One region of the Rhodobacter capsulatus SB 1003 genome, then DNA from elsewhere that is predicted to be linked to it. Evidence: riboswitches for the same ligand, from Rfam matches in the RefSeq annotation. Region 1 holds a riboswitch; each other region holds the start of a gene.
The links. A riboswitch is a leader RNA that binds a small molecule or an ion and turns the genes downstream of it on or off. The one in region 1 is predicted to bind cobalamin.
Positions count from the first base shown of each region.

Region 2: linked by a shared signal. The riboswitch ahead of RCAP_RS10480 (ABC transporter ATP-binding protein) and the one ahead of RCAP_RS16510 (ribonucleoside triphosphate reductase) in region 1 are both predicted to bind cobalamin.
Region 3: linked by a shared signal. The riboswitch ahead of RCAP_RS10180 (DUF1636 family protein) and the one ahead of RCAP_RS16510 (ribonucleoside triphosphate reductase) in region 1 are both predicted to bind cobalamin.
Region 4: linked by a shared signal. The riboswitch ahead of RCAP_RS17710 (ABC transporter substrate-binding protein) and the one ahead of RCAP_RS16510 (ribonucleoside triphosphate reductase) in region 1 are both predicted to bind cobalamin.

Region 1 is NC_014034.1:3,529,081-3,536,823, forward strand. Features, by position in the region: gene aceB (malate synthase A) at 1-1,171, shown strand, start outside; gene RCAP_RS16495 (isocitrate lyase) at 1,295-2,905, shown strand; gene RCAP_RS16500 (hypothetical protein) at 2,982-3,323, opposite strand; gene RCAP_RS16505 (hypothetical protein) at 3,314-3,901, opposite strand; cobalamin riboswitch at 4,205-4,408, opposite strand; cobalamin riboswitch at 4,593-4,778, shown strand; gene RCAP_RS16510 (ribonucleoside triphosphate reductase) at 4,872-6,902, shown strand; gene nrdD (anaerobic ribonucleoside-triphosphate reductase) at 6,920-7,108, shown strand; gene RCAP_RS16520 (anaerobic ribonucleoside-triphosphate reductase activating protein) at 7,101-7,718, shown strand; gene RCAP_RS16525 (short-chain fatty acyl-CoA regulator family protein) at 7,731-7,743, opposite strand, start outside.
Region 2 is NC_014034.1:2,272,328-2,280,070, forward strand. Features, by position in the region: gene RCAP_RS10465 (ornithine cyclodeaminase) at 1-534, opposite strand, end outside; gene rocF (arginase) at 534-1,463, opposite strand; gene RCAP_RS10475 (Lrp/AsnC family transcriptional regulator) at 1,582-2,010, shown strand; cobalamin riboswitch at 2,113-2,329, shown strand; gene RCAP_RS10480 (ABC transporter ATP-binding protein) at 2,533-3,300, shown strand; gene RCAP_RS10485 (methyl-accepting chemotaxis protein) at 3,364-5,280, opposite strand; gene RCAP_RS10490 (CatB-related O-acetyltransferase) at 5,701-6,348, opposite strand; gene RCAP_RS10495 (class I SAM-dependent methyltransferase) at 6,370-7,245, opposite strand; gene RCAP_RS10500 (ABC transporter ATP-binding protein) at 7,622-7,743, opposite strand, start outside.
Region 3 is NC_014034.1:2,206,701-2,214,443, forward strand. Features, by position in the region: gene cobN (cobaltochelatase subunit CobN) at 1-561, opposite strand, end outside; gene cobW (cobalamin biosynthesis protein CobW) at 561-1,607, opposite strand; gene RCAP_RS10180 (DUF1636 family protein) at 1,611-1,988, opposite strand; cobalamin riboswitch at 2,068-2,290, opposite strand; gene cobO (cob(I)yrinic acid a,c-diamide adenosyltransferase) at 2,330-2,968, shown strand; gene RCAP_RS10190 (cobyric acid synthase) at 3,239-4,684, shown strand; gene bluB (5,6-dimethylbenzimidazole synthase) at 4,681-5,304, opposite strand; gene cobD (threonine-phosphate decarboxylase CobD) at 5,294-6,256, opposite strand; gene cbiB (adenosylcobinamide-phosphate synthase CbiB) at 6,256-7,200, opposite strand; gene RCAP_RS10210 (hypothetical protein) at 7,197-7,743, opposite strand, start outside.
Region 4 is NC_014035.1:28,108-35,850, forward strand. Features, by position in the region: gene RCAP_RS17690 (class I SAM-dependent methyltransferase) at 1-522, opposite strand, end outside; gene RCAP_RS17695 (pseudoazurin) at 519-944, opposite strand; gene RCAP_RS17700 (ABC transporter ATP-binding protein) at 948-1,715, opposite strand; gene RCAP_RS17705 (FecCD family ABC transporter permease) at 1,712-2,752, opposite strand; gene RCAP_RS17710 (ABC transporter substrate-binding protein) at 2,749-3,759, opposite strand; cobalamin riboswitch at 3,928-4,127, opposite strand; gene RCAP_RS17715 (DMT family transporter) at 4,279-5,214, opposite strand; gene RCAP_RS17720 (ABC transporter ATP-binding protein) at 5,236-5,997, opposite strand; gene RCAP_RS17725 (FecCD family ABC transporter permease) at 5,994-7,034, opposite strand; gene RCAP_RS17730 (ABC transporter substrate-binding protein) at 7,031-7,743, opposite strand, start outside.

The DNA of each region.
Region 1 (7,743 bases):
CGGCAAAAGCTATCGCGTCGGCGCCGATCCGGCGGTGCTGATCGTGCGGCCGCGCGGGCTGCACATGGCCGAGGCGAATGTGCTGCTGGCCGGGCAGCCGATCTCGGCGGCGCTTTTCGATTTCGGCCTGACGCTGTGGCATTGCGGCCGGGCGCTGGCGGCCAGCGGCCGCGGCCCGTTCTATTACCTGCCGAAGCTTGAAAGCCACCACGAGGCGCGGCTGTGGAACGAGGTCTTCGTCTTTGCCCAGGACCGCGTCGGGCTGGCGCGGGGCACGATCAAGGCGACGGTGCTGATCGAAACCCTGCCCGCCGCCTTCGAGATGGACGAGATCATCTGGGAGCTGCGCGACCATATCGCCGGGCTGAACTGCGGGCGTTGGGATTATATTTTCAGCTACATCAAGACCTTGCGCAACCACAAGGCGTTCACCCTGCCCGACCGCGCCGAGGTGACGATGGACCGCGCCTTTCTGGCCAGCTATGCGGCACGGCTGGTCAAGGTCTGCCACCGGCGCGGCATCCACGCCATGGGGGGCATGGCGGCGGCGATCCCGGTGCGCGACGACGCCGTGGCGAACGAACGCGCCTTCGCCCAGATCCGCGCCGACAAGCTGCGCGAGGTGGGGATGGGCCATGACGGCACCTGGGTCGCCCATCCCGATCTGGTGCCGGTGGCGATGGCGGTCTTTGACGCCGAGATGCCGGGGCCGAACCAGATCCGCATTCCGCGGCAGGCCTGGCGGATCGAACCGGCGATGCTGTTGCGCCCGCATGAGGGCCGGGTGACCGAGGCGGGTCTGCGCACCAATATCTCGGTGGCGCTCGACTATCTGGCGGCCTGGCTCTCGGGGCGCGGCGCGGTGCCGATCCGCAACCTGATGGAGGATGCGGCGACGGCCGAGATCTGCCGCGCGCAGCTGTGGCAATGGCGCCATCACGGCGTGTCGGTGGCGCTTGCGGCGGGCGGCAGCCGGGGGGTGAGTTCCGACTGGCTGGGCGAGCTGATGCAGCAGGAAATCGCCACGGTGCTGGACCGGATCGGGGCGAACGCCTTTCACCGCGGCCATTACGCCACCGCCGCACGGCTGCTGCTGGAAGCCGTGACCGCCGAAACCCTGCCCGATTTCCTTACCACCGCCGCCTATGCGGTTTTGAACGCGCTCGACTGATGGACCCGATCCCGCTGTTTTCGCCCTTTGGCGGCCCGATCCCCGAAGCTTGCCTGAGACCCTCGGCGCAACCTTTTCCCGCTTCCCCCAAACCCCGGGCAGAGCCCGTCGAAAGGAAACACCATGACGAAAAGACAGACTTTTTCGGAAATCCGCTCCGCTATCCTGTCCCGCTACCCCTGCGGGGTCACGCCGGGTGGCGTGGCGGTCGATGACATCGTGCAGCTGCGGCTGCAAAACACCTGGGACACGCATCTTGATATCGCGCGGGCGATGGCCGGGGTGATGCGCGCCGACATGGCGGCCTATGACGCCGATCCGACGAAATTCACGCAAAGTCTTGGCTGCTGGTCGGGCTTTCACGCGCAGCAGATGATCAAGGCGGTCAAGCGGATGCGGGGCACAGCGCGCGGCACCTATGTCTATCTGTCGGGCTGGATGGTCGCCGGTCTGCGCAACCGCTGGGGCCATCTGCCCGATCAGTCGATGCATGAAAAGACCGCCGTCGCCGATCTGATCGCCGAGATCTACACCTCCTTGCGGCAGGCAGATGAGGTCGCGATGAACGATCTCTTCAAGGCGCTGAAAGCCGCGCAGACCGAGACCGAGCGGCAGGCAGCGATTGCGGCGATCGACGGGTTCGAAACCCATGTCGTGCCGATCATCGCCGATATCGACGCAGGCTTTGGCAACGAACATGCGACCTATCTTCTGGCGAAAGAGCTGATCAAAGCCGGGGCCTGCTGTTTGCAGATCGAAAATCAGGTCTCGGATGCCAAGCAATGCGGCCATCAGGACGGCAAGGTGACGGTCCCGCGCGAGGATTTCATCGAAAAGCTGCGCGCCTGTCGGCTGGCCTTCGAGGAGCTGGGGGTGGAAGACGGGGTGATCGTCGCCCGCACCGACAGTCTGGGCGCCGGTCTGACGCAGAAGGTGCCGGTGTCGCAACGCCCGGGCGATCTGGCCTCGGACTACATCAAATGGCTGGCGACCGCGCCGATCAGCGCCGAAAACCCGATCCGCGAGGGCGAACTGGCGCTTTATCAGAACGGCGCCTTCGTCAAGCCGCAGCGGCTGGCGAACGGGCTTTTCCCGTTCCGCCCCGGCACCGGCCGCGCCCGGGTGGTGGAAGATTGCATCGCCTCGCTGACGCTGGGGGGCGCCGATCTTTTGTGGATCGAGACCGACACGCCGAATGTCGATGAAATCGCCGGGATGGTGGCCGAGATCCGCAAGGTCGTGCCCGATGCGAAGCTGACCTACAACAACTCGCCCAGCTTCAACTGGACGCTGAACCTGCGCAAGCAGGTGCGCGCGCAGTGGCTGGCCGAGGGCACGATCACCGAAGACGCTTATCCGAACGGGCCCGAGCTGATGAAGCCCGACTATGACGACACGCCCTTCGGCCGCGAAGCCGATGCGTGGCTCAAGGCCTTCCAGACCGAGATCGCGACGCGGGCGGGGGTGTTCCACAACCTGATCACCCTGCCCACCTTCCATCTGACCGCGAAATCGATGGATGAACTCTCGCGCGGCTATTTCGGCGAAGACAAGATGCTGGCCTATGTCGCCACGGTGCAGCGCGCGGAAATCCGCGGCGGCGTCTCGGCGGTGAAGCACCAGCACGAGGTCGGCTCGGATCTGGGCGACACGTTCAAGGAGATGGTCGCGGGCGAACGCGCGCTGAAGGCGGGCGGGCATGCCAATACGATGAACCAGTTCGCGGCAGAGTGAAGCAAGGGAGGGCCGAAAGCGCCGTGCCGCCCCACGACCCCGGGGCGGCACGGTTCTTGCGCGCGGGGCCCGGCGCTCAGGCGAAGACGCCGGGCATGACCCCCTGCGGCCCGGCGCCGATCAGCGTGGCAAGGCTGCCCATCGCCGCCCAGTCGATCCCTTGCACCGGCGCCAGCCCGGCGCGATGGCGCAGCAGCGCAAGCCGTTCCGCACAATCCGCAAGCGGCCCCGAGCCCAGACCGCCCTGCAGGATCAGCCGGTCCGGCAGGGCCTGACGCAGGTCTTCCAGCAGCCGCGCCGACCGCCCGCCGGGGGCTTCGGCGCGCATCCTCGAGCCGGTCACGATCACCACCGCCCCGGCTTCGCCGCGCAGGCTGTCCAGGATGTCGCCAAGCTCAAGCTCGAGGATCACCCGCACGACAGCCCCGCAAGGCGCAACAGATCCGCCTTCAGGATCGTGCCGATCATCTCGGTTTCCCCCGGCGGCATCACGATGCAGACCCGCCCGCGCGGCGGCAGCGGCTGCGACGGCCGCCCCGCTCGCTGCAGCAGGCTGTTCAGACGGGTCTGCGCCAGAGCCACCTCGGCAAAGCCGATCGCCGCGGCCTCCTGCATCTGGCCAAGCCGCTGCAGGCTTTCCGCGACGAACCCGGCCCGCGCCTGCAGATCGTCGCGCGCCAGCACCGGCAGGGCTGGCTCCGCCGCGCTGTCCAGCAGCCTTTCGACGAAATCGGGCACCCGCCGCAACAGGTCGGATTGCGCGAAAGAGCCCAACGCATGATCTTGCGCCAGATCGTCGAAGACGCGCTGCGCCAGCGCCAGCAGATCCTCCTCCGGCCGCCACGCCGTCCCGTCGCGCAGGCGGGCGGGGTGCTGATGCAGGACCGCCTGCCGCAAAGGCCAGCGGGGAAAGCGGCGCCTGTCGGTCCAGCCGACCGAAAGCAGCCGCGCCTCGGCCAGCCGGGGGTCGGGGCGATCTGCGCCATCGCGGCGCAAAGCTGCGGCCCGCCCTTCGATCCAGTGCAGCCAACCGTCCTCGACCGCAACCGTCGCCCCGCACAGATCTGCGCGCCCGGCAGGGCCGCCAGATCGTGCCGGATCGGGGCGCCGGTCTGCGGCGGGTCCGCCGCGCGGGCCGCGCCGATCAGAACCAGGCGCAACAGCCGTTGCCTGCCGGGCAAAGAAGTTTCCATCGCGTCCATTTTCACCGCCATGCGCGCCTCCCTGAACAGGGGCGGGGAAACGGCGACACGAACCAAGGCGCGGGCCTCAGGCTTCACGTCCCCCCGGTTCACCCCGCCCGAAACGTCTGCGATGGCAGGTCTCCTGGCTTGCGGGTCATCGCGCCCCCGGACCTTCCCGGGCGCGGGCCCAGTGGCATTTCCGGCGTTGCTCGTCGCTCACAGTTGCGGGGGCAGCCGCGGCCTTGCCCGGACGGGCGCACCGCATTCCCTTTTCAGGCGCAGCCCCGAAGACCGCGCCACCATCGCCACAAGGATGAAAGCAACCGGCGGCGCTGTAAAGCGGGTTTGCGCCCCCAAAGGGCCGCTGCGCGGCACTCGGTCGCAGGCGGCACCGGCCTGGCGCCTGTTTGCACGGGCTGCGGCGGGCCTTGGGCGGCGGGCGGCGGCAGGCGCAGCGGCAGCAAAGGGAAAACTACATGTTGACACCAAGCGCCGGTTGATTGCTATATCGTGACGCTCTGGGTCTTGCGGTTCCCCGCAAGCCAAGAGGGAAGCCGGTGCGATTCCGGCGCTGCCCCCGCAACTGTAAGCGGCGAGCGCGGCTGATCACGCCACTGGGCCCCGGCCCGGGAAGGCCAGCCAAGCTGTGACCCGCAAAGCAGGAGACCTGCCCGAGCCTTGATGACCACCGCTGGCGGAGGGCCGTGCGGGGCGCTGTCGGACCCGTTGCCGGGGCCGTACGGCGTTCCCGTCCCTGCAAAGGCCCAAGGACGAGGACCGCGATGCCGATCGCCGATGCTGCTTTGACTGCCCCCGCGGGTTTTTCCACCCTGCGCACCCGCGATGGCGCGCTTGTGCCCTTTGACGCCCGCCGCATCGTGGCGGCGCTGGCGCGGGCGGGCGATGCCAGCGGCGAATTCGGCGCGGCCGAGGCCCGGGACCTGACGCAAGCGGTGCTTGACCGGCTGGCGCTTCTGGCCCCGGCCAGCCCCCCCGATGTCGAGACGATCCAGAACATGGTCGAGGCGGTCCTGGCCGATACCGCCCATGTTGCCACCGCCCGCGCCTATGCGGTCTACCGCGACCAGCACGCCCGCCTGCGCGCGGACAACCGGGTGCTGATCGACGTTGAACGCTCGGTCAGCGAATATCTGGAACGCTCCGACTGGCGGGTGAATGCCAATGCCAATCAGGGCTATTCGCTGGGCGGGATGATCCTGAACATCTCGGGCAAGGTGACGGCGAATTACTGGCTGAGCCATGTCTATCCGCCCGAGGTCGGCGAAGCGCATCGCGAGGGCGACATCCATATCCACGATCTGGACATGTTCGCGGGCTATTGCGCGGGCTGGTCGCTGCGCACGCTGCTGCACGAGGGGCTGAACGGCGTGCCCGGCGCGATCGAATCCGCCCCGCCCGCGCATCTGTCAAGCGCGCTGGGGCAGATCGTCAACTTTCTGGGCACGTTGCAGAACGAATGGGCGGGGGCGCAGGCGTTTTCCTCCTTTGACACCTATCTGGCGCCCTATGTGCGGCTGGACGGGCTGAGCTATGCGCAGGTCCGTCAGGCGATGCAGGAATTCATCTACAACCTGAATGTCCCCTCACGCTGGGGCACGCAGACGCCCTTTACCAACCTGACCTTTGACTGGACCTGCCCCGAGGATCTGCGCGATCAGGTGCCCATGGTGCAGGGCCGCGAGGTGGGCTTCACCTATGGCGATCTGCAGGCCGAGATGGACCTGATCAACCGCGCCTATATCGAGGTGATGACGGCGGGCGATGCCAAGGGGCGGGTTTTCACCTTTCCGATCCCCACCTACAACATCACCCCGGATTTTCCGTGGGAGAGCGACAACGCCGATGCGCTGTTCGAGATGACGGCGAAGTACGGGCTTCCGTATTTCCAGAATTTCGTGAATTCGGAATTGCAGCCGCATATGGTGCGCTCGATGTGCTGCCGGTTGCAGCTGGACCTGACCGAGCTGCTCAAGCGCGGCAACGGGCTGTTCGGCTCGGCGGAACAGACCGGATCGCTGGGCGTCGTCACGCTCAATTGCGCGCGGCTCGGTCATCTGCACCGCGGCGACGAGGGCGAGCTGATGGTGGCGCTGGATCATCTGGCGCGGCTCGCGCGCACCAGCCTTGAGATCAAGCGCAAGGTGATCCAGCGCCATATCGATGCCGGGCTTTTCCCCTATACCAAGCGCTACCTTGGCACGCTGCGCAACCACTTCTCGACGCTCGGCGTGAACGGGCTGAACGAGATGGTGCGGAATTTCACCGCCGATGCCGAGGATATCACCACCGAGGCGGGCAAGGCGCTGGCGCTGCGGGTGCTTGATCGGCTGCGGGCGCAGATGGTGGCCTTTCAGGAAGAGACCGGCCATCTTTACAACCTTGAAGCCACCCCGGCCGAGGGCACGACCTATCGCTTTGCCCGCGAAGACCGCAAGCGCTTCCCCGGCATCCTGCAGGCGGGCACGGCCGATCAGCCCTATTACACCAATTCCTCGCAGCTGCCGGTGGGCTTCACCGATGACCCGTTCGAAGCCCTGGCGCATCAGGAAGCGCTGCAGGCGAAATACACCGGCGGCACCGTGCTGCATCTTTACATGGGCAGCCGGGTCTCCTCGGCCGAGGCCTGCCGCAAACTGGTGCGCCGGGCGCTGACGAACTTCCGCCTGCCCTATATCACCGTCACCCCCACCTTCTCGATCTGCCCGAAACACGGCTACATCGCGGGCGAACACGAATTCTGCCCGAAATGCGATGCCGAACTGATCGCGAAGAAACGCGCCTGCGCCTGCTGACCCCAAAGGAGAACCCGATGAACAAGCCGCTGACCCAGACCGACCTTGAAAGCGCGATGACCCTTGACGATGCCGAACGCACCCGCTGCGAGATCTGGACGCGGGTGATGGGCTATCACCGGCCGATGGCCTCCTTCAACACCGGCAAGAAGGGCGAGGCGGCCGAGCGGGTCTATTTCTCCGAAGCGCGGGCGCATCTTGGCTGAGCTGGCGCTCTCGGGCCTCGTGCGGCACTCGGCCTGCGACTGGCCGGGGGAGCTGGTGGCGGTGCTTTTCACCCAGGGCTGCCCCTGGTCCTGCCGCTATTGCCACAACCCCGACCTGATCCCGGCCCGGGCGGGAACCCTGCCCTGGGCCGAGGTGCGGGACTTTTTGCAAAGCCGCCGCGGGCTTCTGGACGGGGTGGTGATCTCGGGCGGCGAGCCGACCCTGCAGGCCGCCCTGCCCGCCGCGCTGGCCGAGATCCGTTCGATGGGCTTTCGCACCGGGCTGCACAGCGCCGGGCCTTACCCCGAGCGGCTGGCCCGTGTGCTGCCGCTTCTGGATTGGGTGGGCTTTGACGTGAAGGCGCCCTTTGCCGATTATCCGCGCATCACCGGCGTGCCCGGATCGGGGCTGCGGGCGCAGGAAAGCCTGCGGCTTCTGCAGGAAAGCGGCGTCGCCCATGCGCTGCGCACGACGGTGCATCCGCGCCTGCTGGGCGCCGCGGATCTGGACCGGATCGGCGCCGATCTGGCCGAGCTGGGCCTGCCGATGGCAGAGCTGCAACCCTTCCGCGCCGCGGGCTGCATCGACACCGAGCTTTGCGCGACCTGACCGCTTCGCCCCTCACTCCGAGCCG
Region 2 (7,743 bases), 1.3 Mb from region 1:
TTCGGTTGCCCGCGGGTCGATGTCGTAGAGCCGCAGTCGGTTGATGCCGCACAGCGCCCGGAACGCCAACGCCTGAAACTCGCATTGCGCGCCGTTGCCGATCAGCGCCATCACCTGCGCCCCCTCGGGCGCAAGATACCGCCCCACCAGCGCCGAGGTGGCAGCAGTGCGCAGCGCCGTCAGCAGCGTCATTTCGGTCAAAAGCAGCGGATAACCCGTGCTGACCGAAGAAAGCACGCCAAAGGCGGTGACCGTCTGATAGCCCGCGCGCATGTTGCCCGGATGGCCGTTCACATATTTGAACCCGTAGCTTTCCGCATCGGCGGTCGGCATCAGTTCGATCACGCCATCGCGCGAATGGCTAGCCACGCGGGGGGTCTTGTCGAATTCGGGCCAGCGGCGGAAATCGGCCTCGATATGGCCCGCCAGATCGGCGATGAACCGTTCGACGCCGATCGCATGCACAAGACGCATCATGTTCTCGACCGAGACGAAGGGCACGAAGGCCCGCTGCGAGGGTTGTGGGCGCAGCATCATGCGAAGCTCCGGGTCTGACGGTCCAGCACGCGGCGGCCGAACAGGCTGGCGGCCAGGTCGCAGATCAGCGAAGCGGTGCGGCCGCGCTCGTCCAGAAACGGGTTCAGCTCGACCAGATCGAGCGAGGTGACAACCCCGGCATCGCACAGATATTCCATGATCAGATGCGCCTCGCGGAAGGTGGCGCCGCCCGGCACGGTGGTGCCCACCGCGGGGGCGATGCCCGGGTCAAGGAAATCGACATCGAAGCTGACATGCAGCAGCCCGTTCGCCGCCTTGACCCGGTCGATGAAGGCCCGCAGCGGCGCGACGACGCCGGTCTCGTCGATGGCGCGCATGTCATGCACCTCGATCCCGTGCTCGAGAATGCGGCGATGCTCGGCCGGATCGACCGAACGAATGCCCATCATGCACAGCCGCGACGGGTCGATCGCATGGGCCAGCGGCGGATAGGCGGCGAAATCGCCAAGGCCGCAGGCATAGGCGACGGGCGTGCCATGCAGATTGCCGCTTTCGGTGGTATCAAGCGAATGCAGATCGGGATGCGCGTCAAGCCAGAGCACGAAGAGCGGACGGCCCAGCCGCGCGGCATGGGCGGCAACCCCCGCCATCGTGCCCGCCGACATGGAATGATCGCCGCCCAGAAACACCGGCAGATCGCTTTGCGCCGCGGCCGCCTCGGCGCGCGCGGCCAGAAGCGCGATCCAGGCGCGGGTCTCGGCCAGATGATGCACCGCGGGATTGGCATGGGCCACCGCCGCCTGCGGACCGATCGACAGATCGCCCTGATCCTCGATCCGCCATCCCAGCGCCGTCAGGCTGGCGATCAACCCCGCCGTGCGCAGGCTGGCCGGTCCCATCACGCAACCCGGCTGGTGGGTGCCGCTCTGGATCGGCGCCCCGAGAATGATACTGCTTCGCGTCATCTTTTGCTCCTGTAGAGGCGAAAGGCTCGCAAACCTCGTTGCAGGTTTCGCTGGCCATTCTGATCACCTTGGTATTTTATCTGCTCATCCTGACCAGCCATATGGACAATATGACCAGATGACCGACCTCAGCGCCACCGACCGGCGGATCATCGCCGCGCTGCGCCGGAATGCGCGGATGAGCATCACCGAACTGGCCCATGCCGCGCAGGTCTCGCGCACCACGGCCAAGCTGCGGCTCGATACCCTGCTGGCCGAGGGCCGGATCCGGCGCTTCACCATCGAGACCGATGTGGATGTCGAGGGCGAAGTGCGCGCGATCACACTGGTGGAATTGCAGGGCAAGCTCTCGCGGCAGGTGATCCGGACCCTGACCGGCCTGCCCGAGGTCAGCACCGTGCATGCCACCAACGGCGCCTGGGATCTGGTGGTGGAAATCCGCACCGGCTCGCTGGTCGATTTCGACCGGGTGCTGCGCGCGATCCGCGAAATTCCGGGGGTGATCAACAGCCAAAGCTGCCTGCTGCTCGCCCATGTGGCGGCCTGACCCGCGGCACCGGCCGGGCCCGCGGGGCGGCCGCCGCGGGGGAAGACGGCCCCGATCCCGGCAGGCCGGTCGCAATGCGCCTTGACGGCGGGGATCTTCGCGGGCACCTTCGCGGCAGATGGTTCCCGGCCAAGCCACGCGCGGCCGGGTGAAAAGGGAATACGGTGTGGTGTAGGCATCAGCCGCCAAATCCGTAACTGCCCCCGCAACTGTAAGCGGCGAGCACCCCCCGGCAACCACTGGCCCCGACCGCGGGGCCGGGAAGGTGGGGAAGCCACGACCCGCAAGTCAGGAGACCTGCCATCAGCGTCATCAACCGCCGGGCGGGGTGTCCCGGAAGGAGCATGCGATGGATCAGCGCAAGCGGCGGCCTTTGGCCGGGCCGCAGCATGTCGGGGCGCCGCCGGTGCCGCCCCCGGCTCCGGGCCGCGGGGCCGGGCCGGGGCGGGCTTGCGCGACGGCCCGGCCCTCGCCGCCCCGACACGGCCCCCCTCCCCTTTGCGAAAGGACGAAGCCGTGACCATGGTCGATCTCTCCGGGGTGTTCTGGGGGCCAAAGGGGCAGCCGGACCTTCTGTCGGATATTTCCTTTGCCGTGCCCGAGGGGCAGAGTCTCGCGATCTGCGGCGCGAAGGGGGCGGGGAAAACCGCGCTGTTGCGGCTGATCTGCCGCCAGATCGCGCCCAATCGCGGCACGGTGCGGCTGCTGGGGCGCGATCTGTGGCTGATGAGCGCGCCCGAGGCCGCCCGCGTGCTGGCCGCGGTGCTGCAGGAACAGCCGGGCGAATTCGGCCTGACGGTCCGGCAGATCGTCGCGCTGGGGCGGTTGCCGCATCGGCGCGGCTGGGGCGCGGGGCTGGCCACGCCCGACGGCGCCGATGCGACGCTTGTTCAGGCGGCGCTCGACCGGCTTGAGCTGACGGCGCTGGCGAGCCGCCCCTTTGCCACGCTGTCGGGGGGCGAACGGCAGCGCGTGATGATCGCGCGCGCGCTGGCGCAGGAACCCCGGGTGATCGTGCTTGACGAGCCGACGCCCCCTCTCGACATCCGTTCCCGGCTGGACCTGCTGGCCCTGCTCAAGGGGCTCGGGCTGACGGTGATCACGGCGCTGCACGACCTGACGCTTGCCGCCGATTTTGCCGACCGGGTGCTGGTGCTGCACGAGGGGCGGCTTCTGGCCGATGGCCCGCCCGACACCGCCCTGACCGAGACGGTTCTGGCCCGCGCCTTCCGGGTGCAGGCCCGGATCGACCGCAGCGGCGCCCGCCCCTGCTTTGCCTGCCATCTGTGAGCCTTCCGAAAGGCCCCCCCGGATGCGTGCCGCCTGTGCCTGACGGCCCCGGCCGGTTCCGCCTCAGGCCGCCCGGCTCTGCGCCGCCTCGTCCTCGACCCGGAACACGCCGCTGAGCTCCTTGAGGCTGCGCGCCTCGTTCAAAAGCCCCTGCGTCGCGGCCGAATTTTCCTCGAACATCGCGGCATTGTGCTGGGTGACCTGATCGAGCTGGTTCACCGCCGCGGTGACCTCGCTGATCCCCGCCGATTGCTCGGTCGCGGCATTGGCGATGCTGACCAGAAGCCCGTCCAGTTCGGTGACAAGGGTTTCGATCTGTTCCAGCGCCGTATCCGAGCGCGAGGCCAGCTCCACCCCCGAGGCCACCTGCCGCGACGAGGTATCGATCAAGGTCGCGATTTCCCGCGCCGCTTCCGAAGACCGCTGCGCCAGCGCCCGCACCTCCGAGGCGACGACGGCAAAGCCGCGCCCGCTCTCCCCCGCCCGCGCGGCCTCGACGCCCGCATTCAGCGCAAGCAGGTTGGTCTGGAAGGCGATGTCGTCGATGACGCTGGTGATGCGCGAGATCTGTTCCGAGCTGCGGGCAATGTCGTCCATCGCCTGCGCGGTCTGACGCACCACATCGCGCCCCGTTGCCGTGGTGGTCCGGGTCCGGCTGACCGCCTGCGCCGCGGTCCGCGCCCCGGCGACCGAATTTTCCACCGACGAGGCCATCTCGTTCATCGCCGCCGCGGTTTCCTCGAGCGAGGCCGCCTGCATCTCGGTGCGCCGTCCAAGCTCGCTTGACGCCGAGCTGAGATGGCGCGTTTCCAGTTCCACCACATCGGTCGCCCGCACGATCGAGGCGATCAGCCCCGACATCTTCGCCAGCGCGGCGTTGAAATCATGCCGCAGGTTTTCATAGGACTCGGGGAAGGACTGGGTGATCCGCCCGGTCAGATCGCCCGCAGACATCGCGCGCAGGCCCGCGGCAAGCGTGCCGACCACATGGTTTTGCTCGGCCATCTGCGCTTCACGCGCGGCCTCTTCGCGGCGGCGCTGCTCTTCGCGTTCGGTCAGGCGCCGCGCCTCCTCCTGAAGACGCTCGCGTTCCAGCTCGGCCTCGCGCAGGCGCATGGCTTCCTCGCGCTCGCGCGCTTCGGATTGCGCCCTGGCCAGCGCGGCTTCCTGCGCCTTGCGCTGCTCTTCCATCTGCGCCTTTTCATGCAGCGAGATCCGGAACACCTCGATCGCCTTGGCCATGTCGCCCACTTCGCTGCGCAGATCGGTGCAGGGCACCGCACTTTCGGCATCGCCCGCGGTCATCCGCTCCATCCGGCCATGCACCTGCGCCAGAGGTTTGGTGACACTGCGCGCAAGACCGGTCGCCGCCGCCACCAGCACCAGCGCCACCAGCCCCATCGAGATGAAGCTGACCTGCCGCAGATGCACGAGCGCCGCCGCGATGTCGCTGACATAGGACCCCGTGCCGACGATCCAGCCCCAGGGGGTGAAATCGCGCACGAAACCGATCTTTTCTTCGGGCGTGTCGGTGTCGGGCTTTTGGAACATGTAGCGGATCGACCCGGCGCCCTCGGACTCGGCGAGGGCGATCATTTCCTGATAGATCTTCGTGCCTTGCGGGTCGGTCAGGTCGATCTTCGAAGTGCCGACCCAATCGGGTTTGACCGGATGCGCCTGCACGGTCGCGCTGTGGTCGATGACGAAGAAATAGCCCGAGTCGTCAAACCGCAACCCGGAAATCCGTTTCGCGCCCTCGGCCTTTGCGGCGGCCAGATCCATTTCGCCCGCTTCGACCTGCTTTTGCAACTCTGCCAGAATGCTGACCGCGGTGTCCGTGACATCGCTCAGATGCTGCTGGCGCATTTCGTAGGCGTTCCCGACCGCGAAATGCAGCAGCGTCTCGGACAAAACGAGAAGCGAGAAAGAGGCAAGCGCCACAATGGCATAGATACGCGCCGAGATTCCCCAAAGTCGCATGTTTCTTGGTCCTTTCAAAAGCAATTCAGTCCACCCGGCGCAGGCCTGCAAGAAAGATCGCGGGCCCGGGTCCTAATGCCAGCCCCCGCCGCGATGCCGGATTTGCGCCCGTCACGGGCGCCTTGCCCGCCAGGAGAGATCCCGCAGGATCTGGGCGGCACGCGGTTGCGGTCTGTCATCTCACCCCTCGAGTCGAACTGTTCAACCGAGGTGAGTCTGCCGCGGGAAAGAAAACAACCGGTTTAGCGCCGCGGGCGATTCCCGCCGAAAGCCCTGTGATCGGCATCAAATCGGCGGTGTGACGCAGCGTCATATTCGAAAAAAAACAAGTCGAATTTGCGCGATCCGGCCCCGCCCTTCGGGCCGTTGCCTTTGCCGCGCAGCGATGGCTTCGGGCCGGGCCAGCTCGTCCTGCAGCCGTTACGGCGCGACGGCCTCCAACGCATCCAGCGCCCAGTCGATGTCGCGCGTCGCAAACTGGCGCAGCACCTTTCGTATCCGTTCCTCTTCCCAGGTCCACCATTTCAGCGCCAGAAAGCGGGCGATCTGCTCGTCGGTAAATCGCTTGCGCAGCGGCTTGGCGGGAATGCCGGCGGCGATCGTGTAGGGCTCGATATCCGACGTGACCAGAGCGCGCGTGCCGATGACCGCGCCGTGACCGATCCGGACCCCCGCCTGGATGATCGTGTCCCGGCCGATCCAGACATCCGAGCCGATCACGACGCTCAGGTCGCGTTCATATCCCGCCGGGCGTTCCGCCCCCGCCACGGGCCCGAAGACCATGCGCATCGGATAGGTCGAGACAAAATCAAGCGGATGAATGCCCTGCGTGCCGACATAAATCGACACCTCGGCGGCGATGGAACAAAAGGCGCCGATCTCGACGGAATGGGCGGTCTTTTCAGCCTCGTTCCATTTCAACGCGGGCGTTCCGTAGCTGTAGGCGCCGACAGAAATCCGAAACCCGCGATCGATCAGAGGTTTCAGGCCGAAGGCGGTGGTCGGCGGCATCCGCGGGTGGTGACGTTCAATGGGTTCAAAGGGTTCGTTCATGGAAAACTCGGACATGACTGCGGTTTTGGTTCACGATCAGCTGCGCTGCAGGAAAAGCACGATCTGACCCGGTTGCGCGACGCTGATATCCGTGGCCACAAGGGTCCAGCCCTTCCAGCGGTCGCGGACATATGCGATGCTGGTCGAAGTTTCTCCGAAGAAGGCCGACTTGTCCTTGGTTCCAAGATTGCCCCCGACAAGATGGGCAAACCCTTCGCTGCGGTGTTTCCGGATCATGGTTTCACGCGTGGCGGCATCAAAGCGCGGCCCCTGCCAGAAGATATCGCGGCGGATGGTCGCGGCCAGAACGCCCTTGGGGGCAATATAGTCGCGCAGCGTCTCGAGCACCTTGAATTGATAGGCTTCATTGAGGTGGGTGAAAACGCTGAAGACATTGATCAGGTCGAATTTCTGGCCGGGATCGGCGGGAAGCGAGTCGGGATAGGGGTCGCATTGGCGGAAGGTGCCCGGAACCTTGTCACGCGCGCAGATGGCGATCGATTCCGCCATCGGATCGAAGCCGTAGATCTGTTCGGCCGCAAGGAAGCGGGACAGAAAGCGCGGAATGCGCCCCCAGCCGCAGCCATGGTCAAGGAACATCATCTCGGTGGCGGGCTTGCCGCTGAGAAAGGAGGCATGGGCCAGCAAGGATTTGATGTAGCCGGAGGCGACGGTCACCATTTGCGACCCGTGGGTTCCGGTCCATTTGATTTGCTCGGCTTCCGCCGGTGTCCGGGGCAGCAGCTCGCCAAGTCGCCCGGCAGGACGGCCGACAAACTGCAAAAGGCCGTAAACCTCGAGGGGAATGTCCTGAAAAAGAATATTGAGGCGAGACTCATGTTTTGCGGCTTCCTCGGCACGGGCGACAAGTCCGCGGATATCGCCGTCATTCAGCAAATTGGGATCAATCATTTCCTGTCCAGCCCCTCGAATAAAATCGACGCCTGCAAGAGATCTGTCTCTTGTCGAAAACTCCCCGAATTCCACCCGCAGAACAAGACTTTTATTATTGCGGGGTCTACCGTAGATTGCGGGCGTGATTCCCCTTTGACCCGGCGCAATCCGCCCGGGGTGATTCGTTTTGTTCGGAACTTGTTATCTCAGCCCTTTGGGCAAGTTAAAGGCGACGCAGGACGCTCTGATTGACGCGCGTCCCTGCGGGCAAAGCGCCGCTTGAATGACATATCCGAAACTCTGCTTTTTCCAGGGGGGATGACCGGCGGTCTTGCACGGCATGATCTTCTTCAAGCGCAATGGCTTGCGCCGATGTGCCCGGCCGGAAACGGCGTCAGGACGCCGTCTCCGGCGCGGCGGCAAAGACCTGCACCGCCCCCGGGTCAAGCCGCAGACCGACCCGCCCCGGGGGGCGCGGCTGCCGGGTTGAGGGCAGGTCAAGCCGCAGCTCCACCC
Region 3 (7,743 bases), 1.3 Mb from region 1:
GATCACGCCCGCGGCCGGGTCGTAAAACCCCCAGTCGGGCAGGCGCTTGTCGCCCGGCACCGGGGGGGCGTAAAGGCCGGAGGCCAGGGCCAGCTGCGCCAAGGCCGCCTGCGCCGCCACCGCGCCGCCCGCATCGCAAAGCTCCTTGAGCCGCCGCAGCGTCGAAACCGGCAGGGTCGAGAGCGCATCGAGCCGGTCATCGGCGCGGCCATCGGCGGGAAGGACGGCCAAGGCAATCCCCTTGCGGCGGCACAGATCCTGCACCGAGGCCAGACCATAGGGCCAGTAAGCCTCGCCGCCGATCAGCCGGATCAGGATCCCCTTCGCCCCCGACAGCGTGTTTTCAACGTAAGTATCGACCGAAATCGGATGTTTCAGCGCCACCAGATTGGCCAGCCGCAGCGAGGGCAGCCGCCCGCCCGCGCGTTTCCAGCCCGCCGCGAAAGCCCCCAGATCGCTGTCAGAGAGCGACAGCACCACAAGATCCGCCGGGCGCTGACCCAGATCGGTCGGCACCGCGGTTTCCTCGAGCCCGTGGCTTTCGCGGAAGACGACATGCATCAGGCGGCGACCCCACCCAGCAGCACGGCGCGGATCGCCGCCTCGTCGACATCGTGATGTTCCGCGATCACCACCAGCGCCGAGCGGCGGGCCTCCGTGCCCCAGGGCCGGTCATATTGATGCCGCACGCGTTCCCCCACGGCCTGCACCAAAAGCCGCATCGGCTTGCCCGCAACGGCGATGTGCCCCTTGACGCGCAGGATGTTCTGCTCGCGCGCCAGCCGTTCGATCGCGGCCACCAGCGCCGCCGGATCGGCGATTTCCGGGAGTTCGATCACCACCGTGTCGAAATCGTCATGCTCGTGATCGTCGTGATCGTCGTGATGGCTGGGCCGGGCAGCCAGATCATCCTCGGCGGCGGCGCCAAGGCCCAGGATCACCTTCGGATCGATCACGCCTTCGGTCAGCGGCAGGATCGGCAGCTTGCGCGGCAGTTCCGCCTCGATCAGCGCGCGGGCCGTGGCCAGACCCTCGGCCCCGGCCAGATCAGCTTTCGACAAAAGCACGATATCGGCGCAGGCGATCTGATCCTCGAAGACCTCGGAAAGGGGCGTTTCATGGTCGATGATGTCATCGGCCTGACGCTGGGCATCGACGGCGGCGACATCGGGGGCAAAGCGGCCCGCGGCGACGGCCTCGGCATCGGCCACAGCAATCACCCCGTCCACCGTGATCTTCGAGCGGATCGCGGGCCAGTCGAAGGCCTTCAGAAGCGGCTTCGGCAAAGCCAGCCCCGAGGTCTCGATCAGGATGTGATCGGGGCGGACGGGCCGGGCCATCAGCGCCTCGATCGTCGGGATGAATTCATCGGCGACGGTGCAGCAGATGCAGCCATTCGCCAGTTCGACGATGTTTTCATCGGGGCAGTTTTCATCGGCGCATTGGCGCAAGATCTCGCCATCGACGCCGACGGTGCCGAATTCATTGACCAGAACGGCGAGCTTGCGGCCCTCGGGATTGGCCATCAGATGGCGGATGAGCGTGGTCTTGCCCGCGCCCAGAAAGCCGGTGATCACGGTGACGGGGATTTTGGTCAGATCGGACATGGCTCACTCCTGAGACGGGACGATTTGCGGGGGGATACGGGCAAGGCATTGCTTGCGAAAGATTTCCGGGCGTTCGCGCCAGGGGATCAGGCCCTTCTCGGCGGCCTCGAACTGGGCGGCGCCGGTCAGGATCGTGTCGGCGTCGCGCGGATCGAGACGGCCATAGACATAGGACCATTTGCCCGGGCCCGAGAGCGCGACGGCGCAGCCCTGGGTGCAGGCGGAAAGGCATTCGACCGGCACCACCGTCACCCCCTCGGGCACGGGCAGCGCGGAAAGCGCATGGGCCAGAAGTTCGCCCGGACGGGGCCCGGCCTCCTCGGCCAGCGGCGCCGCGGCGGTGCCGCGACAGGTGGTGCAGACATGCAGCGTGGTGGCCATCGCCCCTCCTCTTGGGGTTGGGGGAACGGCCAGAGTGAGAGCGCAGCGCCCTGCCCCCGGTCGCGGAACACCCCGTCCGCCCGAAATCCATGCGCTGGCAGGTCTCCCGGCTTGCGGATGCGAGGGGGGGTCCCCTCACGGTCGCCCCGCCTTCCCGGCTGGTGCCAGTGGCCTCGGGGCGCCCTCTCCGGTCACGGTCGCGGGGGCGGCTGCGGTCGGGTTTCGCGGCAAAGCCGTCGCAATTCCCTTCACATTCCCTCTTCGCCTGTCATAGGACAGAAACCAGCGCCCGCCCTGAGTGGCCAAGACGCGATCTATTGTCAAGCGCGAGGACCGCCCCGATGACGCCCGAAAACGACAGCCCCGAGACCGGACCGGACGAACTGGCCCGGCATGCGGTGAAGATGGCGAAGAAGAAAGCCGCCCGCGACAAGATCATGGCGGGGAAATCGGGGGAAAAGGGGCTGATCATCGTTCATACCGGCTCGGGCAAGGGCAAAAGCTCGGCCGGGTTCGGGATGATTCTGCGCTGCATCGCGCATCAGATGCCCTGCGCGGTGGTGCAGTTCATCAAGGGCGCCTGGGACACCGGCGAGCGGCGGCTTCTGACCACGCATTTCGGCGATCTGTGCCAGTTCCATGCGATGGGCGAGGGCTTCACCTGGGAAACCCAGGACCGCGAGCGCGACATCGCGGCGGCCGTCGCGGGCTGGGAAAAGGCGAAGGAGCTGATCCGTGATCCCGAAATCCGGCTGGTGCTTCTGGACGAGATCAACATCGCGCTGCGCTATGGCTATCTCGATGTCGAGGAGGTGCTGGCGTTTTTGCGCGACGAGCGGCCCGAGAGGACGCATGTCGTGCTGACCGGCCGCAATGCCGCCGAAGCGCTGATCGAGGCGGCCGATCTAGTGACCGAGATGGGTCAGGTGAAGCACCCGTTCCGGGCAGGCATCAAGGGCCAGCCGGGGGTCGAGTTCTGATCTCAAAGGCCGGGCGCTGCCCCCGGACCCCCGGGATATTTGTGGCAAGATGAAACAGAGCGTTAGGGATTTGGTAACCATGATCGGGCAAGCTGGCAACACGGTACAGGGAGGGATCCCGATGACCGTGCAAGGTGAAAGCGGCGCGTCTTCCCCGCGCAAGCGGCCCAAGGCGCGTCGCCCACTTTCTTGCGACTGCGCTTTCATCTTGCCAATAAATATCCCCGCCGGAGGCTCCTGCAGGGTCCCCATGCGCGCCGGGAGGGTGTCATGACCGCCTTGATGATCCAGGGCGCGGGCTCGAATGTCGGCAAGTCGATGCTGGTCGCCGGTCTGTGCCGGGCGGCGCGGCGGCGGGGGCTGACGGTGGCGCCCTTCAAGCCGCAGAACATGTCGAACAATGCCGCCGTCACCGCAGATGGCGGCGAGATCGGCCGCGCGCAGGCGCTGCAGGCGCTGGCCTGCGGGCTGGAGCCCGTGACCGACATGAACCCGATCCTCTTGAAGCCCGAAAGTGACGTTGGTGCGCAGGTCGTGGTGCAGGGCAAGCGGCTCACCACCACCCGGGCGCGCGTTTATGCGACGCTGAAACCGCAGCTGATGGGGGCGGTTCTGGAAAGTTTCAACCGGCTCAAGGCGACCCATGATCTGGTGATCGTCGAGGGCGCGGGCAGCCCGGCCGAGGTCAATCTGCGCGCGGGCGACATTGCCAACATGGGCTTTGCGCGGGCGGCCGATGTGCCTGTGGTGCTGGTCGGCGACATCGACCGCGGCGGCGTCATCGCGCAGATCGTCGGCACGCAAGCGGTGCTTGACCCCGCTGATGCCGAGATGATTTCCGGCTTTCTGATCAACAAGTTCCGCGGCGATGTTACGCTTTTCGACGACGGCTACCGGCTGATCGGGGCCCGCACCGGCTGGCGCGGTTTCGGCACGCTGCCGTGGTTTCCGCTTGCCCACAAGCTGCCCGCCGAAGATGCGCTTGACATCGCCTCGGGCCCCGCGACCGGGGGAACGGTGATCGCCTGCCTGACGCTGTCGCGCATTGCCAATTTCGACGATCTCGACCCGCTTGCGGCCGAGCCCGGGGTGCGGATGGTGATGGTGCAGCCCGGCCAGCCGATCCCGGCCGAGGCGCGGCTGGTGATCCTTCCGGGGTCAAAATCCACCCGCGGCGATCTGGCCTTTCTGCGCGAACAGGGCTGGGACATCGACCTTGCCGCCCATGTCCGGCGCGGCGGCCATGTGCTCGGCATCTGCGGCGGCTATCAGATGCTGGGCCGGAGCGTCGCCGATCCCGAGGGGATCGAGGGGCCTGCGGGCACCACCCCCGGTCTGGGCCTGCTCGACGTCGAGACGGTGATGACGCCCGACAAGCGGCTGACGCGGGTGCGGGCCACCCATGCCGGGTCGGGGCTCGCGGTCGAAGGCTATGAAATCCACATCGGCCGCACCGAGGGGGCCGACCGCGCCCGGCCCTTTGCCATCGTCGAGGGCCAGAACGAAGGCGCGATGTCGGCCGATGGCCGGGTCATCGGCAGCTATCTGCACGGGCTTTTCGGCGCCGATGCGTTCCGCGCGGCCTTTCTGCGCGGGCTTGGCATCCGCGCCTCGGGGCAGAGCCATGCCGCGGGGGTCGAAGCGGCGCTCGACGCGCTCGCCGATCACCTCGAGACGCATCTCGACGTGACCGGGATTCTGGCCTTGGCGCGTTAGCGCCGCTCCCATTCGGTCGGCAGGTTTTCCTGCCAGCCCGCCCGGTGCAAAAGCGGCGTGTCATCGGTGAATTCGGGCACCCCGATGCAGAGCCAGGCGACGAAGTCCCAATCGGGCGGCGCATTCAGAAGCCGCTCGACCGCCTTCGGGTCCAGCACCGAGACCATGCCGAGGCCAAGGTTTTCCGCCCGCGCGGCAAGCCAGAGCGTGTGAATGGCCATCGCCGTCGATTGCTGCAGCGTCACCGGCATCGAGGCGCGGCCCAGCCCATGCCCCGCGGCCGGATCGCGATGGGTGAAGACGGCCAGCTGCAACGGCGCCTGATCGATGCCCTGCAGTTTCAAGGTCGCATAGGCCTCGGCCTGTTCGCCCGCGTAGGCAGATCCCGCCGCCGCGCGCGCGGCGTTGAAATTCGCCAGCACCTCGGCCCGCAGCGCCGGGCTGTCCACCCGGATCACCCGCCAGGGCCGCGCATTGCCGACCGAGGGGGCCATGTCCATCACCGCGCGCAGCCGGTCGATCACCGCCTCGTCGATCGGATCGGGGCGGAAATGGCGCACGTCGCGGCGCCAGCGCAACACCTCGGTCAACGCGTCGCGGTGGGTCTGTTCAAAGTTCATTCGTCAGGGCCTTTTCCAGTCGCATCCATTCGCTCTCGTTGCCGGGCAGACCCAGGCGCAGCCAGTCCGCCGCATAGGGAAAGACCCGCGACCAGATCCGGGCCCGGGCCAGATGGTCCTGGGCCGCTGCCGCATCGGGCGTGGCATAGGTGCGAAAGAGCGCCGTGCCCCCGACCAGCCGCCAGCCCGCCCGCGCCGCCAGCGCATCCATCCGCATCGTTTCCGCCCCCAGCCGCAGCGCCGTCGCCATCGCCCAGTTGCGGTCGAGAAGCGCCCGGCGGCCGATCTCCAGCGCCGGACCCGAGACCGGCCAGGGGCCCGCCATCTCGGACAGCGCCGCCACCGTCGCCGCATCGGCAAAGACAAAGCCCAGCCGCAGCCCGGCCAGCCCGTAGAACTTGCCGAACGAGCGCAGAACCAGCATCCGGCGGCTGGCCTTGGCGGTCACCGAAGCCGCGGGCGAGGCATCGGCGAAGCTTTCATCCACCACCAGCCGCCCGACCTGCAGCGACAGCGCCCGCAGCGCCGCCGCCGGATGGCGCTGGCCATCGGGGTTGTTGGGGTTCACCACCACCGCCAGATCGGCCCCCGCCAGCGCGCCAAGGGTGGACACTTCCTCGACCTGCCAGCCCGCCGCCCGCAGCGCCGCCGCATGTTCGTTGTAAGTCGGGCCCAGCACCCGCGCCCGCCCCGGGGCCCACAGACGCGGGATCAGCTGGATCGCCTGTTGCGCCCCGGCCAGCGCCACCCCGGGCGCCGGGGTGCCAAAGGCCGCAGCCGCGGCGTCCAGAAGCGCCGCCTTGGCCGTGGCGGTGGGCAGATCGGTCCAGACATGGGCGGGCAGATCGGGCACCGGCCAGGGCTGGCGGTTGATGCCGGTGGACAGATCGATCCAGTCCTCGCCGCCATATTGCGCCCGGGCCGCGTCGCTGTTGCCACCATGATCGCGCATCAAGAAACACTCCACAAAACGGCCACAAGGCCGATGACCAGCGTCATCCCTGCCATCGCGCGGCGGTAAAGCGCAAGCCCGCGGGCCAGGTCTGCGGGCCGCGGATCGGGGGCGGTGCCGTTCAGCCACGGTTCGTTTGCGACCCGGTCGGCATAGATGCGCGGCCCGGACAGGCGGACCGCCAGCGCGCCCGCCATCGCGGCTTCGGGCCAGCCCGCATTGGGCGAACGATGCGACCTTGCATCGCGCGCCATCACCGCCAGCGCCCGCGCCCGGCAGGGCGAGGCAAGCGCGAAGAAGAGCCCGGTCAGACGCGCCGGGATCAGGTTCACCAGATCGTCGATCCGCGCCGAGGCCCAGCCGAATTCCTCGTAGCGGTCGGTGCGGTGGCCGATCATCGAATCAAGCGTGTTGATCGCCTTGTACCCGGCAATGCCGGGCAGCCCCGCGACGCAGCCCCAGAACAGGGGCGCGACGATCCCGTCCGAGCTGTTCTCGGCCAGGCTTTCCAGCGCGGCACGGGCGACGCCCGGTTGATCCAGCTGGCTCGGATCGCGCCCGACGATCATCGAGACCGCCTGTCGCGCGCCGGGCAGATCACCCGCGATCAGCGGTTTCGCCACGGCAGCAACGTGATCATGCATCGAGCGCAGCGCGACGAAGGGCCAGGCAAGGATGCCGCCGATCAGCACCCCCGGCCAGCCCGCGGGCAGCCAGAGCTGGACCGCCAGTGCGATGACCACCGTGGTGCCGATCACCGCAAGCGCCACCAGCACCCCGCGCAGACGGCGCAGGCGGCCCTTGAAATTCCAGCCCTTTTCCAGCCGCGCGATCAGCGCGCCGATCCAGGTCACCGGATGGCCGATGCGCTTGTAAAGCGCGTCGGGCCAGCCAAGCGCCAGATCGATCCCGATCGCCACCACCATCATCGCGGCAAAGTTCATCGCCCGCCCCCCCTGATCCGCACAAGGCCCCGCCAGCCCGCCGCGCGCAAGACCGCCTCTGCCCCCGCGGGCACCTGCCCGGGCGCAAAGATCAGCCCGCGCGCCGCCCCGGTATGTGCCCGCAACCAGCCAAGCGCGCCCAGATCGGCGGCCAGCTGCGGCGCAACCTCGCCCGCGGGGCCGCGCAGCGCACTGCAGCGCGCGGCGCTTTCCGTGGCGATTGCGGCAAATTCGGCCAGCCCCTGCGCCCGCTGCCAGCGCGCCACAAGGTCGCCCACCTCGGGAAAGGCGCTGTCGGCGGCCTCGGTCCGGGCCGGGGCGCCCTGAAATCCGCCCAGGATCTCGTAGCGCGGCAGCGCTTGCAGCGCCGCCAGCGCCCGCCCCTGCCGCGAGGCCCAGAGCATCCGTTCCGGCGCCGCAAACATCAGCGGATCAGAGGCCCCCTCGGCCGCCACACAGGCCCGCGCCAGAAGCCCGGGCGCCCCGTCCCACCCGGCCAGCCGCGCCAAAGCCACCAGCGAAGCGGTGGAAACCCCGGTGCCA
Region 4 (7,743 bases), on a different replicon from region 1:
GGGCGACAGCCGCTCCCACAGCGCCAGGAGCCCGGCCGCCCAATACCCGCGCGGATCGGGTTGCGCCCAGTTGCCGTCGTAGATCAGCAACCGCCCGCCCGGGCGCAAAACGCGAAACCAGTCCGCAAAAGCCTCCGCCGGGCGCGTCAGTGTCCAGACGAGGTGACGGCACAGGATCGCATCCTGGCTTTGCGCAGGTTCCATCGTGGCGTGAGCATCGGCGAGACGGAACCGCAACCGCGGTTTGCCCGCGTGCTTGGCCCGTGCGACGGCGAGCATCGGCTCGCAGAAGTCGAGCGCGGTGACCTCGTGGCCAAGATCGTGCAAAAGCCGCGTCACCTCGCCCGTGCCGCAGGCAAGCTCCAGCACCCGTTGCGGCGCGTCGCCAAGCCGGTGCATCGGGACAGCCCAGGCCTCGGCCTCGGCGCCGGGGGCGATCCGGTGGCCGAAAGCCAGGTCGAAGGTCGCGGCGCGCAGCCCCCAATAGGCGCGGATCTCCTCGGACAGATCAAAGTTGCTCATTGCGGATGCGTCGCGAGGATCGCCTCGAAACGGCTGCGCGCCCGCGCGGGCAGATCGGCGGGCAGCACCGGCGCGGGGGCGTCGCCCACCTTGATCAGCATGACCATGCCCATGGCGAAATGCGGGCTGCATCGGATGCCATAGCTTCCGGGAACGGTCAGGGTGACGCTGAAGGTTTCGTTGATCTTCGATTTGAACGGGATGGCGCCTTCGGGGATCATCCCCTCGATCGTGGCGGCGTTGTGACCGGGCTGGGCCGGAAGAAATCGCACCGTATCGCCCGGGGCAATGTGCAGGAAGGCGGGCTCATAGGCCATCGCCCCGCTCTCGGCGCGGTTGTACATCTTCACGTCATGTGTTTCGGCCAGCAGCGGGGCGGCGAACAGAAGCAGCGCAACGGCCGGGATGGCGGCAAGTTTCATCGATCAGTCCTCAAGACAATGGAAACGGAACAGGTTTGTGTTATCGGCGGGATCGGTCAGCACGGTGGCGCCGACCCGGAAGATCCGCGCCAGCCGCTCGGGCGTCAGCACCTGCCGCGGCGGGCCGCAGGCGATCATCCGACCCCCGGCCATCACCCCCAGACGGTCGCAGCCGATCGCCTGATTGAGGTCATGAAGCGCCACGATCACCGTGACCGGCAGGCGGGTCATCAGCCGCAGCAGCGACAATTGGTGGTGGATGTCGAGATGGTTCGTCGGCTCGTCGAGCAAGAGCAGCCGCGGCTCCTGCGCCAGTGCGCGGGCGATATGCACCCTCTGACGTTCGCCCCCCGACAGGGTGGACCAGAGCGCCGCGCCCATCTGCGCCATGCCGACCGCGGTCAGGGCCCGATCGACGATCGCACCATCCCGGGGGCCGAACGGATGCAACGCTGACAGCCAGGGGGTGCGGCCCAGCTCGACCGCATCGCGCACGGTCAGCGCCGCATCGGTCTCGGCCTGCTGCTCGACAAAGGCGAGCTTGCGGGCCACCTCGCGCCGTGACTGCCGGGCCAGCGGCACGTCATCAAGCCGCACCTCGCCCCTCGGATGCGGCAAGAGCCCGGCGATCAGCCGCAGCAGGGTGGACTTGCCGGAGCCGTTCGGACCGACCAGCCCGAAGGTCTCGCCCGGACGGATATCCAGCGTGACGCCCTCGACAATCGGGCGCCCGGCGCTGGCCCAGCCCAGATCCGTCGTGGAAACCTTCATCTGCGCCCCCCGTTGCGGATCAGGATAAGGGCGAAGCCCGGGGCGCCGACGAGCGCGGTCACGACCCCGATGGCGACGACCTGCCCGGGGATCAACATGCGCGAGGTGATGTCGGCCGCGATCAGGAACACCGCGCCCGCCAGCGCCGCCCCCGGCACCAGCGCCCCGTGCCGCGCCCCCACGGCAAAGCGCACCGCATGCGGGATCACCAGACCGACGAAGCCGATCGAGCCGACAAGGCTGACCATCGTCGCGGTCATCAGCGTCGTCGCGCCGATCAGCACCAGCTGCACCCGACGCACCGCAATGCCAAGCGCCGCCGCCGATTGCGCGCCGAATACAAAGGCATCCATCGCCCGGACATGCCAGAGACAGACCAGAAACCCCAAGGCCGCCGCAGGCGCGGCCAGCGCCACATCCGGCCAGCGCACCCCGGAGAGATTGCCAAGAAGCCAGAACATGATCCCCCGCGCCTGTTCGGCATTGGCCGATTTCGCGATGAAGAAACTCGTCAGGGCGTTGAAGAGCTGCGATCCCGCGATCCCGGCCAGCACCAGTTGCGCGGGCCCCCCTCCGGCGGCCCGGGCCAGCGCCGCGACCAGCCCGAAGGCCAGAACCGCGCCGACGAAGGCGCCCCCGGACAGGCCAAGCGCGCCTCCGCCCACGCCAAGGATGGTCACCGCCACCGCCCCGGTCGACGCGCCGGCCGACACGCCCAGCAGGTAGGGATCGGCCAGCGCATTGCGGATCAGCGCTTGCAGCACGACGCCCGAAAGCGCCAGCCCGGCGCCGCAGCCCGCCGCCACCAGCGTGCGGGGCATCCGGTAGTTCCAGATGATCGCCGCATCGATCGGATCGACGGGATGGCCCGCGTTCCAAAGCTCATTGGCCAGAACCGCCGCCACCGTCGAAACCGGCAGCGGCGTTTCGCCGATGACGACCCCCGCAAGGATCGCCATCGTCAGCACGGCAGCCCCAAGCATCCCTCGCCACAGGAGAGACCGGGCACGCCAGCCGGAAGCTGCCGCCGCCATCATTTCAGACCGAATGCCGGCAGGGCTTCAACCAGCGTCTCGAGCGCGGTGACGTTGCGGATCGAGGGATCCATCGCATGGGCATCCAGAATGACGATCCGGTTGTTCTTCACCGCATCCATCTGGCGCGTCACCGGATCGGATTTCAGGAAGGCGAGTTTCTTTTCGTAATCATCCGCCTCGAAGCGGCGCCGGTCCATGCGGGCGATGACGATCACCGAGGGATTCGCCCGCGCGATGGTTTCCCAGCTTACGGTCGGCCATTCCTCGTCGCTCTCCACGACATTCTTCAGCCCCAGTTTCTCCATCATGTAGCCGGGCGGCCCTTTGCGGCCCGCAACATAGGGGTCGACATCCATCTCGGCCGAGGAAAACCAGAACACCGCCGACGCGTCATGCAGATCGAGCGCCCGGGCCTTTTCGATCGCCACGGCCTCGCGCGCCTTCAGATCGGCGACAAGCGCATCGGCCCGGTCCGAAACGTCGAAGATCTGCCCCAACTGGGTCACGCCCGCATGGATCGAGGCCATCTCGAACATCGCGCTGCGGGTGCCGTCGGAGCCGGTGCTGTTGTCCTTTTTCCAGCAATCGGCGGGCAAGACATAGGTGGGGATGCCGACATCGGCGAACTGTTCCCGCGTGGCGACGATGCCTTGCGGCCCCACATGCCATTCGTATTGCACGGCGACCAGTCCCGGCTTTTTCGCCACGACCGATTCAAAGCTCGGGTCATTGTCGGCCAGCCGCGCGACGCGGGCATTCGTCTCGCGGAACTCCGGAAGGACCTCGGTGAACCAGACCGAGGTGCCGGTCACCTTGTCGCCAAGGCCAAGCGCATAGAGGATCTCGGTCGCGGCCTGCCCCACGGTCACGACGCTGTCGGGCGCCTTCTGAAAAGTCAGATCGACACCGCAGTTCTTCAGCTGCAGGGGATAGGTGGTTTCGGCCATGACGGGCGACGCGAAGCCGGTCGCGCAGGCAAGCGCGACAGTCAGGGAACGGACAAACATGAAAAGTCTCCGGATGTCAGGGCAGCCGGGGACAGATCAGGAAAGGTCGGCCATGGCGTGTTCCTGCGGCACCCCTGCGGGCCGCGCACGAACTGGCTGGAGGGTGCGCAAACGCACCCAAGGGCAAAAGTCATTCGACACCTCCCCGGACACCCCGCCCGGGCCGCATTGCGTTTCGACGTGTCGGCAGGTCTCCTGACTGGCGGGTCATCGAGGTTTCGCGGCCTTCCCATGGCATGCGCCACAGTGACTTTGGGTGCGAAACCCCTCGCCGCCTACAGTTGCGGGGGCAGTTCCGGTTCGTCAGACGCTTCTGACAACGGATTCCCTTTCAATTCCTTTCGGAAACCGACGCCGCTGGTTACCCCGAACGTGGCGGAACGGCAAGCGCGAGAAGCGAAAAACCGTTGTTTCTGCTGCAAATTATATCTCGGACAGATCGAACCTCGCGCTTCGGCGGGTCCATCCCCCGAGACGGCGGGCGGGCAGAGCGGCCCCGATGATCGAGCGGTTTCGTGATCAGAGGCCCTGCGCGCGATCCCTGGTGACGACCGTCGGCTTGCGCCCTGCGGGCGTCGCGATCATGGCGCCGCCAAGGATCAGCGGGCCGGCGATCAGGAAGGCCGTGCCGGGGCGTTCGGCGAAGAAAAGCATGCCCGCGACGGCCGCCCAGAGGATCGAGAGATATTCGTACGGGGCCAGCGCCGCGGCTTCGGCATGGCGGAACGACAGCGTCATGAGGATATGCGCGACGCCCCCGGCAAGGCCTGCCCCAAGAAGCAGGGCGAACTCGGCCGGGTGCGGCCACACCCAGCCCGCGGGCACGGTCGCAAGCCCGGCCGCGGCCGAGACCACGGCGAACCAGAAGGCGATCGCCCCCGCCTTTTCCCCCGCCAAGGTCAGCCGGCGCACCTGAAGCAGCGCTCCGGCTGTCAGCATCGCGGTGGCAAGGCCCAGCGTCCCCCCCAAAGCCGCGCCCGGCGGAAGCCCGCCCGAGAAGGCGGGCAGGCAGAAGGCCGCCGCCCCCGCCAGCCCCAGCCCGACGCCGCCCAGCCGCCTTGGACCAAGCCTTTCGCCCAGCATCCCCCACCCGAGCAGCGCCAGCACGACCGGCGCGAGATAGGACAGCAAGGTCGCCTCGGCCAGCGGCAGATAGCGCAGCGTGGCGAAAGAGGTGAACATCGCCGCGGCCCCCATCAGGCAGCGGGCGATGTGGCCGAAGGGGCGGCGCGTGGCAAGCCCCCGGGGGAAGTCGCCCGTCCACCACAGAAAGAGCACCAGAGGCAGCAGCGCCACCGCCGAGCGGAAGAACACCACCTGGCCCAGCGGAACGGCGTCACCCAGCGCCTTGATGCAGGCGGTCATCGCGGCGAAGGCGAGGGTGGAGCCGATGCGCAGCGCGATGCCGAGCGGCTCGCCGCTCAGCCGCGGCCGAGGGGTCGTCAGACTGCCCATGCGGATCGGTCCCTTTCGCTTTCAGGCGCGGAAACGGATATGCGGCGGCCCGGCCGTTGTCGAGGTGGCGATCTCTGCCTCCACCCGGAACACGGCGCGCAGCAGCTCGGCGGTCAACACGGCCTCGGGCGTGCCGCAGGCCACGACACGGCCCGCCTCCAGCACGACGATCCGGTCGCAGAACATCGCGGCGAGGTTCATGTCATGCAGCGCGATGATGCTTGTCAGATCAAGCTCGCGCACCATGCGCAGGATCGCGATCTGATGATGGATGTCGAGATGGTTGGTCGGCTCGTCAAGAAACAGGATGCGCGGCGCCTGGGCCAATGCCCGGGCGATGTGGACCCGCTGCTTCTCGCCGCCCGAGAGGGTCTGCCAGGGCTGCGCGCGGCGCCCCTCCATGTCGACGCGGGCCAGCGCCGAGGTGACCGCCGCCTCGTCCTCCGCCGACCAGCCCGAGAGGGCGGAGCGGTGCGGCGTCCGCCCCAGCCGCACCACGTCGCGGACCGAGACATTGCTGTCGGTCGCGGCGCTTTGCCGGACGAAGGCCAGCTGCCGCGCCAGCGCCCGGCGCGGGAGGCGCGCGATATCCTGCCCCTCGATCTCGACGAAACCGGCCTGCGGGCGCTTCAACCCGGCAAGCAGCCGCAGCAGCGAGGACTTGCCCGAGCCGTTCGGCCCGATCAGGCCCAGCGTCTCGCCCCGCGCCACATCAAGCGAGACATCCGCGACGATGGTCCGCTTGCGGATGCCCCAGGTCAGATTGCGGGCGGCGATGGTCATGATTGCGGCCGGGAACGATAGAGGATGATGGCGAAGAAGGGCACGCCGACCAGGGCGGTGACGACGCCGATGGGAATGGTCTGCTGCGCGACGATCACGCGCGCGGCGATGTCGGCCAGCACGAGGAAGATTGCCCCCGCAGCCGCGCAGGCCGGGATCAGCCGCAGATGCATCGGCCCGACGATGAAGCGTGCCGCATGGGGCACGACAAGCCCGACGAAGCCGATGGCGCCAACCATGCTGACGATGGTCGCGGTCATCATCGCCGTCACGCCGAACAGGATCAGGCGGATGCGCGCCACCGGCACGCCAAGCGCCGCGGCATCCTCGTCGCCGAAGGTGAAGGCGTCAAGCGAACGTGCCATCAACAGGCAGATCGCAAGGCCCGTCATCACGACGAGGATCAGAAGCTGGAAATCCGGCCAGCGCACGCCGCCGAAGCTGCCCAGCAACCAGAACATCACGTCGCGCGCCTGCTGGGCATTGCCCGAGGTGGTGACGATATAGGAGGTCAGCGCGTTGAAAAGCTGCGAGGCGGCGACCCCCGCGAGGATCGTGTGGTTCGGCCCGCTGGTCGCGCCGTTCGACAAAAGCGCCACCAGCGCGAAGGCAGCGAAGGCGCCCGCGAAAGCCCCCATGGGACAGCGACAGCCCGCCCGGCCGATGCCCAGCACGATGACCGCCACCGCGCCGGTCGAGGCCCCCGCCGAGACGCCCAGCACGAAGGGTTCGGCCAGCGGGTTGCGCAGCAGCGCCTGCAGGATCGCGCCGCAGATGGCCAGCCCCGCGCCCGCCAGCGCCGCGACCAGCGCACGGCTCAGCCGCAGGTCCCAGACCACGCTCTGCTCGATGCGCGGGATCTCGGCGGTCGTGAGGCCCAGCCCGTTGCCCACCGCCAGCACGACCGTGCCAAGCGCAATGGCATAATCGCCGACGGTCATCGCCACCGCGACGGCAAGACACAGAACCAGAAGGGACACCGTCAGAAGCAAGAGGAATTTCCCCGCCCCGCTTCCGGTCTCGTCACGAATGCTCACGGCAGGTCGAAGGAACGGAGCTGGTCTGCCAGTTGCTCGGCGCCGTAAAGCGTGCGGATCGAGGGGTTCATCGCCGCCCCGCTCATCACCGCGATGCGCCCCGCCTTGACCGCCTCCATCTGGCTGACCGCCGGATCGGAGGTCAGCCAGGCGATCTTGGTGTCGGCCCGGTCAAGGTCCCAGCGGTTGCGGTCCACCTGCGCGGCGACGAAGACGGTGGGATTGGCGGCCATGATGCCTTCCCAGCCCAGGGTCGGCCATTCCGCCTCGGTCCTGATCGCGTTGGAGCCGCCAAGCAGATCGGCGATGTAGCCCGAAGGCCCATGGCCGCCGCCCAGATAGGCATCGTCGGCAGGCGAGGGGCTGGAGAACCAGAACAGGAAGGTCAGATCCTCGCGCGGCGCGAATTCGGCGCGCAGGGCGGCCTCGCGGGCCTTGAAATCGGCGATCACCGCCGCGCCGCGCTCGGCCACGTCGAAGATGCGCGCCATGTCCTCGATCTCCTTGTAGAGGAGGTCCATGGACCACAGATCCTTGCGGACACCATAGGCAGAGCTCGCCGCGCTGCCGTTCGCGCTCTGCGTGTCGGCCTCGGTGGTGCAGGCACTGGGCGAGAGGTAGGTCGGGATGCCGAGCGCTTCCAGATCTTCACGCTTGGTGACCTTGCTGTCGGGCCCCATCAGCGTCACCAGCATGGCAGGCACGAAAT